One region of the Streptomyces durhamensis genome, then DNA from elsewhere that is predicted to be linked to it. Evidence: riboswitches for the same ligand, from Rfam matches in the RefSeq annotation. Region 1 holds a riboswitch; the other holds the start of a gene.
What was found. Region 1 has a riboswitch for cyclic di-AMP ahead of IO33_RS0117485 (M23 family metallopeptidase). Riboswitches for the same ligand answer to the same signal wherever they lie in the genome.
Positions count from the first base shown of each region.

Region 1 (3,375 bases):
TTCCCGGCGACCTCGCGCATGTCACGTCCGCGCCAGGGCACCGAGGAGACCGTCGAGAAGATCGACGCCGCCGCCGTACGCGCCTTCTACGACCGGTACGTACGCCCCGCCACGGCCACGGCCGTCGTGGTCGGCGACCTCACCGGGGTCGACCTGGACGAGCTGCTCGGCGACACCCTGGGCGCCTGGGCCGGCACGCCGGGCGAGCCGCGGCCCGTGCCGCCGGTGACCGCCGACGACACCGGCCGGGTGGTCATCGTGGACCGGCCCGGCGCCGTCCAGACACAGCTCCTCATCGGCCGCGTCGGCTCGGACCGGCACGACCGTGTGTGGCCCGCCCAGGTGCTCGGCACCTACTGCCTCGGCGGCACCCTCACCTCCCGCCTGGACCGCGTCCTGCGCGAGGAGAAGGGCTACACCTACGGCGTGCGCGCCTTCGGGCAGGTCCTCCGGTCCGCACCGGACGGCACGGGCGTCTCGCTGCTCGCCATCAGCGGCTCCGTCGACACCCCCAACACCGGTCCCGCGCTGGAGGACCTGTGGAAGGTGCTGCGCACCCTGGCGGCGGACGGCCTGACCGACGCCGAGCGGGACGTGGCGGTGCAGAACCTCGTGGGAGTGGCGCCGCTGAAGTACGAGACCGCGGCGGCCGTCGCGGCCACGCTGGCCGACCAGGTCGAGCAGCACCTGCCCGACGACTTCCAGGCGACGCTCTATCAGCAGCTGGCCGCGACGGGCACGGTGGAGGCCACGGCGGCCGTCGTGAACGCCTTCCCGGTGGACCGCCTGGTCACCGTCCTCGTCGGTGACGCCGCCCAGATCAAGGCGCCGGTCGAGGCCCTCGGCATCGGCGAAGTGAGCGTGGTGGCGGCCGAGTAGACGGCACCGTCGCAGCGGCGAGGACGACCGAGCCGGCCGCACGCGCGTGGGGGGCCCTGACGACCGACAGGCCGTCAGGGCCCCCGCTGTTCCACTCCCTTCCCCAGATGCCCGATTTGCGGCGGAGGTTGCCTGTCTGGCCTGTGGGATGCGCTACAAAAGCCCGGATCCGTTTGGGGTTGGAAGCGGGCTTCCGTAGCGTCGTGCGGGCTGTTCGTCAGGCAGTACGCCGCACCCGCGGCACCGGACAGCCATCGCCGAGTCCCCGTACGGCGCGAGCCAGGGGAGCCGGGGACCCACCGCAGTCCCTGGGGTGAATCGGACGCCCGCGCCTGAGCGAGGGGGTCCGTAGGAGACCTTCCTGCTCCGAACCCGTCAGCTAACCCGGTAGGCGAGAGGGAAGGAAAGGACCAGCCACTTCATGGCGTTCATGTGCGCCACCGGGAAGCACCGCAAGCCCGGCCGAGTCAAGCGCACCACCGCGCAGGCGGCGGGCATCGCCGCCCTCACCACCACCGGTGTCGTCGGCACCCTCGCGGCGTCCCCGGCGCTCGCCGCCGAGAGCCCCGCCGAGCAGACCGGCCTCACCCCGGTGGTCACCGTCGGCGACGACATCGCCGAGCAGATCGACGCGCAGGCCGCCGCCCAGAAGGAGGCCGCCGAGCAGAAGGCGGCCGAGCAGGCCGCGGCCGAGCGGGCCCAGGAGATCCGCGAGGCCAGGGTCCGCGCCGCGCGGGCGGCCGAGCGCAAGCGCCTGAACGCCTTCGTGCCCCCGATTGCGAACTCCTACGTCTCCACCGGCTACGAGGCCAGCAGCTCCCTGTGGTCCTCCGGCCACCACACCGGCATCGACTTCCACGCGGCCAGCGGCACGCCCGTCCACGCGGTCGGCATCGGCACCGTCGTCTCCACCGGCTGGGGCGGCGCGTACGGCAACCAGATCGTGATCAGGATGGCCGACGGCACGTACACCCAGTACGGCCACCTGTCGTCGATCGGCGTCGCGGTGGGCCAGCAGGTCACCCCGGGCCAGCAGATCGCCCTGTCCGGCGCGACCGGCAACGTCACCGGCCCGCACCTGCACTTCGAGGCCCGTACGAGCCCCGACTACGGCTCGGACGTCGACCCCGTCGCCTATCTCCGCAAGCACGGCGTGAACGTCTGACGCTCTTCTCCCTCCGTGCAGCCCCGGCCCGCACCGGCCGGGGCTTTCGCCTTTTCCGGTGCGTCCACCGGCCCGCTGACCAAAAAATATCCATGGATTCCGGCCCGCCGTCGGAATTTCCGGCCCATTGGAATAGAGTCACGGAACAACGCGTCCATCGTCGACGTTTCACGGGGATTAAGGCGGAGGTCGGTCATGCGTATTCCGGCGCACTCGGTGTGCACGGCGATCCGGGACGACATCGTCGCCGGTGTCTACAAGCGCGGCGGCCGCCTCACCGAGGAAGTCCTGGCCCGCCGTTACGGCGTCTCCCGCGTCCCCGTCCGCGAGGCCCTGCGCACCCTGGAGGCCGAGGGCTTCGTGGTGACCCGCCGGCACGCGGGCGCGTGCGTGGCCGAGCCGACCGAGCAGGAGGCCGCCGACCTGCTGGAGATGCGCCTGCTCCTGGAGCCGCTCGGGGCCGCCCGGGCCGCCCAGCGTCGTACGGAGGCCCATCTGAAGGTGCTGCGCGGCCTGGTCAGGATCGGCCAGGAGCGCGCCAGGCGGGGCCACAGCGACGATCTGCGCTCACTGGGCGGCTGGTTCCACGAGACGCTCGCCCAGGCCTCCGGCAGCCCCTCGCTGACCACGATGCTCACCCAGCTGCGGCACAAGATCGCCTGGATGTACGCGGTGGAAGCGTCGCCGAGCCCGACGGAGTCCTGGGCGGAGCACGGCGCCATCGTGGACGCGGTCGCGCGCGGCGACGGCGAGCGCGCGCGGGCGGTCACGGCGCTGCACGCCGAGCGCGCGGCGGCGGCGCACCGACTCCGTTTTCCCGGGGACGCCGGGCGTGTGAGGACCTCGCAACACGCCGTAAACATGTCGATCCCTCGGCATTAACACGGGCGCCGTATACAAAGAAGAGCGTATTCGTGGGGCGCGTATTTCCGCTGCCCTTTTCCTGTGTGCCGTGAATTCATGTCCGTAAAAGGCGGAAGCCGCGCCACCCGGAAAGGGCGGCGCGGCTCCCTCGTCTCACTCAGACGGTCTCGGGCAGCTCCTCAAGACCCTCGGAGACCAGCTTGGCCAGACGGTCCAGGGCGGCGTCCGCGCCCTCGGCGTCGGAGGCGAGGACGATCTCCTCGCCGCCCTGGGCGCCCAGGCCCAGGACGGCCAGCATGGAGGCCGCGTTGACGGGGTTGCCGTCAGCCTTGGCGATCGTCACCGGGACGCCTGCGGCCGTGGCGGCTCGGACGAAGATGGAAGCGGGGCGGGCGTGGAGGCCCTCGGCCCAGCCGACGTTGACGCGGCGCTCAGCCATGTGTTGCTGCCCTTCAGTCTTCAGGGTT
Region 1 is NZ_JNXR01000011.1:125,219-128,593, forward strand. Features, by position in the region: gene IO33_RS0117480 (M16 family metallopeptidase) at 1-879, shown strand, start outside; cyclic di-AMP (ydaO/yuaA leader) riboswitch at 1,125-1,288, shown strand; gene IO33_RS0117485 (M23 family metallopeptidase) at 1,301-2,044, shown strand; gene IO33_RS0117490 (GntR family transcriptional regulator) at 2,240-2,926, shown strand; gene IO33_RS0117495 (HPr family phosphocarrier protein) at 3,066-3,347, opposite strand.

Region 2 (3,375 bases), on a different contig from region 1:
GGCCAGCACGGAGTAGAACAGGTGTGGCATGCCGGCGTCCTGCTGGAGCTGCCGGTCGATCGCGTCCTCCAGGAGGTGCGTCGCGGCGAGGTACGCGCGCCAGGCGCGCTGCTCTTCGGGAGTGAGCCAGCGGGTCGTCATGCTGCCAGTGTAGGTTTGTTTCAAACTTGAACCAAGAGCCGGGAGAGCGCGCCGATGTCGTACCCCTATGTGCTGCTGTCCGCCGCCGTCTCCCTCGACGGCTATCTGGACGACACCGGCCCCGAACGACTGCTGCTGTCCAGCCCGGCCGACTTCGACCGGGTCGACGCGGTACGGGCCTCGGTCGACGCGATCCTGATCGGCGCCGGCACCATCCGTGCCGACAACCCCCGGCTGCTGGTCAACTCCGCCGAGCGCCGCGCCGCCCGCCTGGCCGAGGGCAGGCCGGAGTACCCGCTGAAGGTGACCGTCACCGCCACCGGCGACCTCGATCCCGACGCCAACTTCTGGCACACCGGCGGCGACAAGCTCGTCTACACGACCGACCGGGGCGCCGAACGGGCCGCCCACCGCCTCGGCGACGCCGCCGGCATCGTCCCGCTCGGTCCCGGCCTCGACTGGCGCGCCCTGCTGACCCACCTGCACGACGTGCGCGGCGTACGGCGCCTGATGGTCGAGGGCGGCGGCACGGTCCACACCCAGCTGCTCCAGCTGGGCCTCGCCGACGAGCTCCAGCTGGTCCTCGCCCCGCTGTTCGTGGGCGACCCGGCCGCCCCTCGCCTGTTCGGTCCGGGCACCTTCCAGGCCGGCCGGCTGCGTCTGACGGAGACCCGCCGTATCGAGGACGTGGTCCTCATGCGCTACGAGCCCACCGCCCCCGGCACCGGCCCGGTCCCCACCGCCGCCGACCGGCACTGGCTGCGGACCGCCTGCCGGCTGGCGGAGCGGTGTCCGGTCTCGAAGACGGCGTTCAGCGTCGGCGCGGTGGTGGTCGCCGCCGACGGCACGGAGCTCGCCCGGGGCCACTCGCGGGAGGGGGGCGACTCGGTCGTCCACGCCGAGGAGGCGGCGCTCGCGAAGATCGATCCGGCGGATCCCCGGCTGGCCGGCGCCACGGTCTACAGCAGTCTGGAGCCGTGCGCCCGGCGTGCCTCGCGGCCGGCGCCGTGTGCCGCGCTGATTCTGCGGGCGGGGGTGCGCAGGGTGGTCACGGCCTGGCGGGAGCCGGACACGTTCGTTTCCTCGGCCGACGGCACGGGTGTCCTGGTCAAGGGGGGCGCCGAGGTGGTCGTACTGCCGGAACTGGAGGCGCTTGCCAAGGCGCCGAACGCCCACCTGCTCGGGTGAGGCGTCGGAGCCGCACAGCCGGCACGGCCTCGCGCCCCTTCGGGGGCGGGGTGGCCCCGCTGACCGGGGAAAACACTCTGGGCCGGAAACCATCACTGGCTTCCGGCCCTGAGTCTTCAGTAGCGGGGACAGGATTTGAACCTGCGACCTCTGGGTTATGAGCCCAGCGAGCTACCGAGCTGCTCCACCCCGCGTCGTTGTGACTCCAGAGTACCTCATGTTCAGGGCGCTACGCACACCGCTTGTCCCGGGGCGCCGGCCGCCCGCTCACCCGAGGCGGTTCACCGCCGCCCCGACCCCGTGATCACCTTCACCGAGGGTGACCGGACGGCAGCCCTCCGCATAACATCTGAGTCACCATCAAAAACGCCGAGACTCCTGAACGCTGGCCAACTCGCCCGGTTTGCCGCACTCCTGGCCGGTAAGTCCGGCCCGGAAAACGTTAATGATCAAGCCGAACGGCTTGGAAAGTAACCAGCAGGTCTATTAACGTTCGATAACGCAGCGCGGTCGTCCCAGCCGTCACAAGAGGCGGCTCCGCGCGCACGCGCCGAATCCCGCAAGGGAACCGGGGAACCACCAACCCTGGGGTGAATCTCGCGGCTGCCGCAGTGAACTCGGTGAACTCACGGAGTCCACGCCCGGTATACGCGCGTAGGAGACCTTCCTGCTCCGAACCCGTCAGCTAACCCGGTAGGCGGAGGAAGGAAAGGAGTACGCCCGCGTGGCGTCCAACCGGCCTGCCCCAGAAGCCCCGTTCATGCCCGCGGAGGCCGAGCCCGAGACCTTCGGCTACGGCGCCTACCGCACCGAAGAGGGCCCCTGGGAGGAGTGGAACCCCACCGAGGAATCCCTCGCCCCCGTCCGTGGCCGGCACCGTGTCGCCAAGCAGCGCGGCGGCTTCGCGCGCAGCTCCACCGTCCTCGGCGTCGGCGTCGTGGCCGCCGTCGGTGCGGGCGGCATGGCCAGCGCCAACACCGGCAAGCCGCCGGTCTCCATATCCCTGCCGGACCTGGACTCCGTCAGCCACCTCTTCGGCGACGACTCCTCCGACACGCACCAGGCGCATGCCACCGCGCTCAGCAGCGCCGGCGTGACCTCGGCCGACAGCAAGGACTCCGACGCCGGCGAGACCCTGCGCAACCGGATCATGGCCCAGGCCGAGCAGCAGCGGAGCAAGGCCGACAGCAAGGCCACCGCCGTCGCGCTCGCCGCCGCCGAGAAGCAGACCGCCGACACCGCGGCCAAGGCCGAGCAGGACGCCGCCGCCAAGGCCGCCGCCGCCAAGCAGAAGGCCGAGGCCGACGCCAAGAAGGCGGCCGAGGCCAAGCGCCTGGCCGAGCTGGCCAAGCAGTACCAGCTGCCCGTCGTCTCGTACACGATCACCGGCACCTTCGGCCAGCCCGGCGCCATGTGGTCCTCCGGCTACCACACCGGACTCGACTTCGCCGCCCCCACCGGCACCCTCATCAAGGCCATCCACAGCGGCACGATCACCCAGGCGGGGTGGGCCGGCGCCTACGGCTACCGCACCGTCCTCACCCTGGACGACGGCACCGAGCTGTGGTTCTGCCACCAGTCCTCGATCAACGTCTCCGTCGGCCAGAAGGTCTCCACCGGCGAGGTCATCGGCCGCATCGGCGCCACCGGCAACGTCACCGGCCCGCACCTGCACCTGGAGGTCCACCCCGGCGGCCAGGCCACCGGCATCGACCCGGCGCCGTGGCTGCGGGACAAGGGGCTCACCCCCTGACCGTGCCACCCCTGCCGGCTGTGGCATCCGTGGCATCGGTGTCATCCGCGCCGGCGGTGGCATCCGTGTCATCCGTGTGAAACGTGTGAAATCGACGCCGGCGGCGGAATGCGATCATCCGTCGCCGGTGTTGACGTGAAGCATGACTTCTCTGCGCACACTCGGTTCCTCCGACCTCAAGGTCTTCCCGCTCTCCCTGGGCGGCAACGTCTTCGGCTGGACCGCCGACGAGGAGACCTCCTTCGCCGTCCTCGACGCCTACACGGCCGCGGGCGGCAACTTCATCGACACCG
Region 2 is NZ_JNXR01000008.1:265,023-268,397, forward strand. Features, by position in the region: gene IO33_RS0114815 (MarR family winged helix-turn-helix transcriptional regulator) at 1-141, opposite strand, end outside; gene IO33_RS0114820 (dihydrofolate reductase family protein) at 196-1,329, shown strand; tRNA gene IO33_RS0114825 (tRNA-Met) at 1,450-1,523, opposite strand; cyclic di-AMP (ydaO/yuaA leader) riboswitch at 1,868-2,044, shown strand; gene IO33_RS0114830 (M23 family metallopeptidase) at 2,054-3,082, shown strand; gene IO33_RS0114835 (aldo/keto reductase) at 3,225-3,375, shown strand, end outside.
Region 2: linked by a shared signal. The riboswitch ahead of IO33_RS0114830 (M23 family metallopeptidase) and the one ahead of IO33_RS0117485 (M23 family metallopeptidase) in region 1 are both predicted to bind cyclic di-AMP.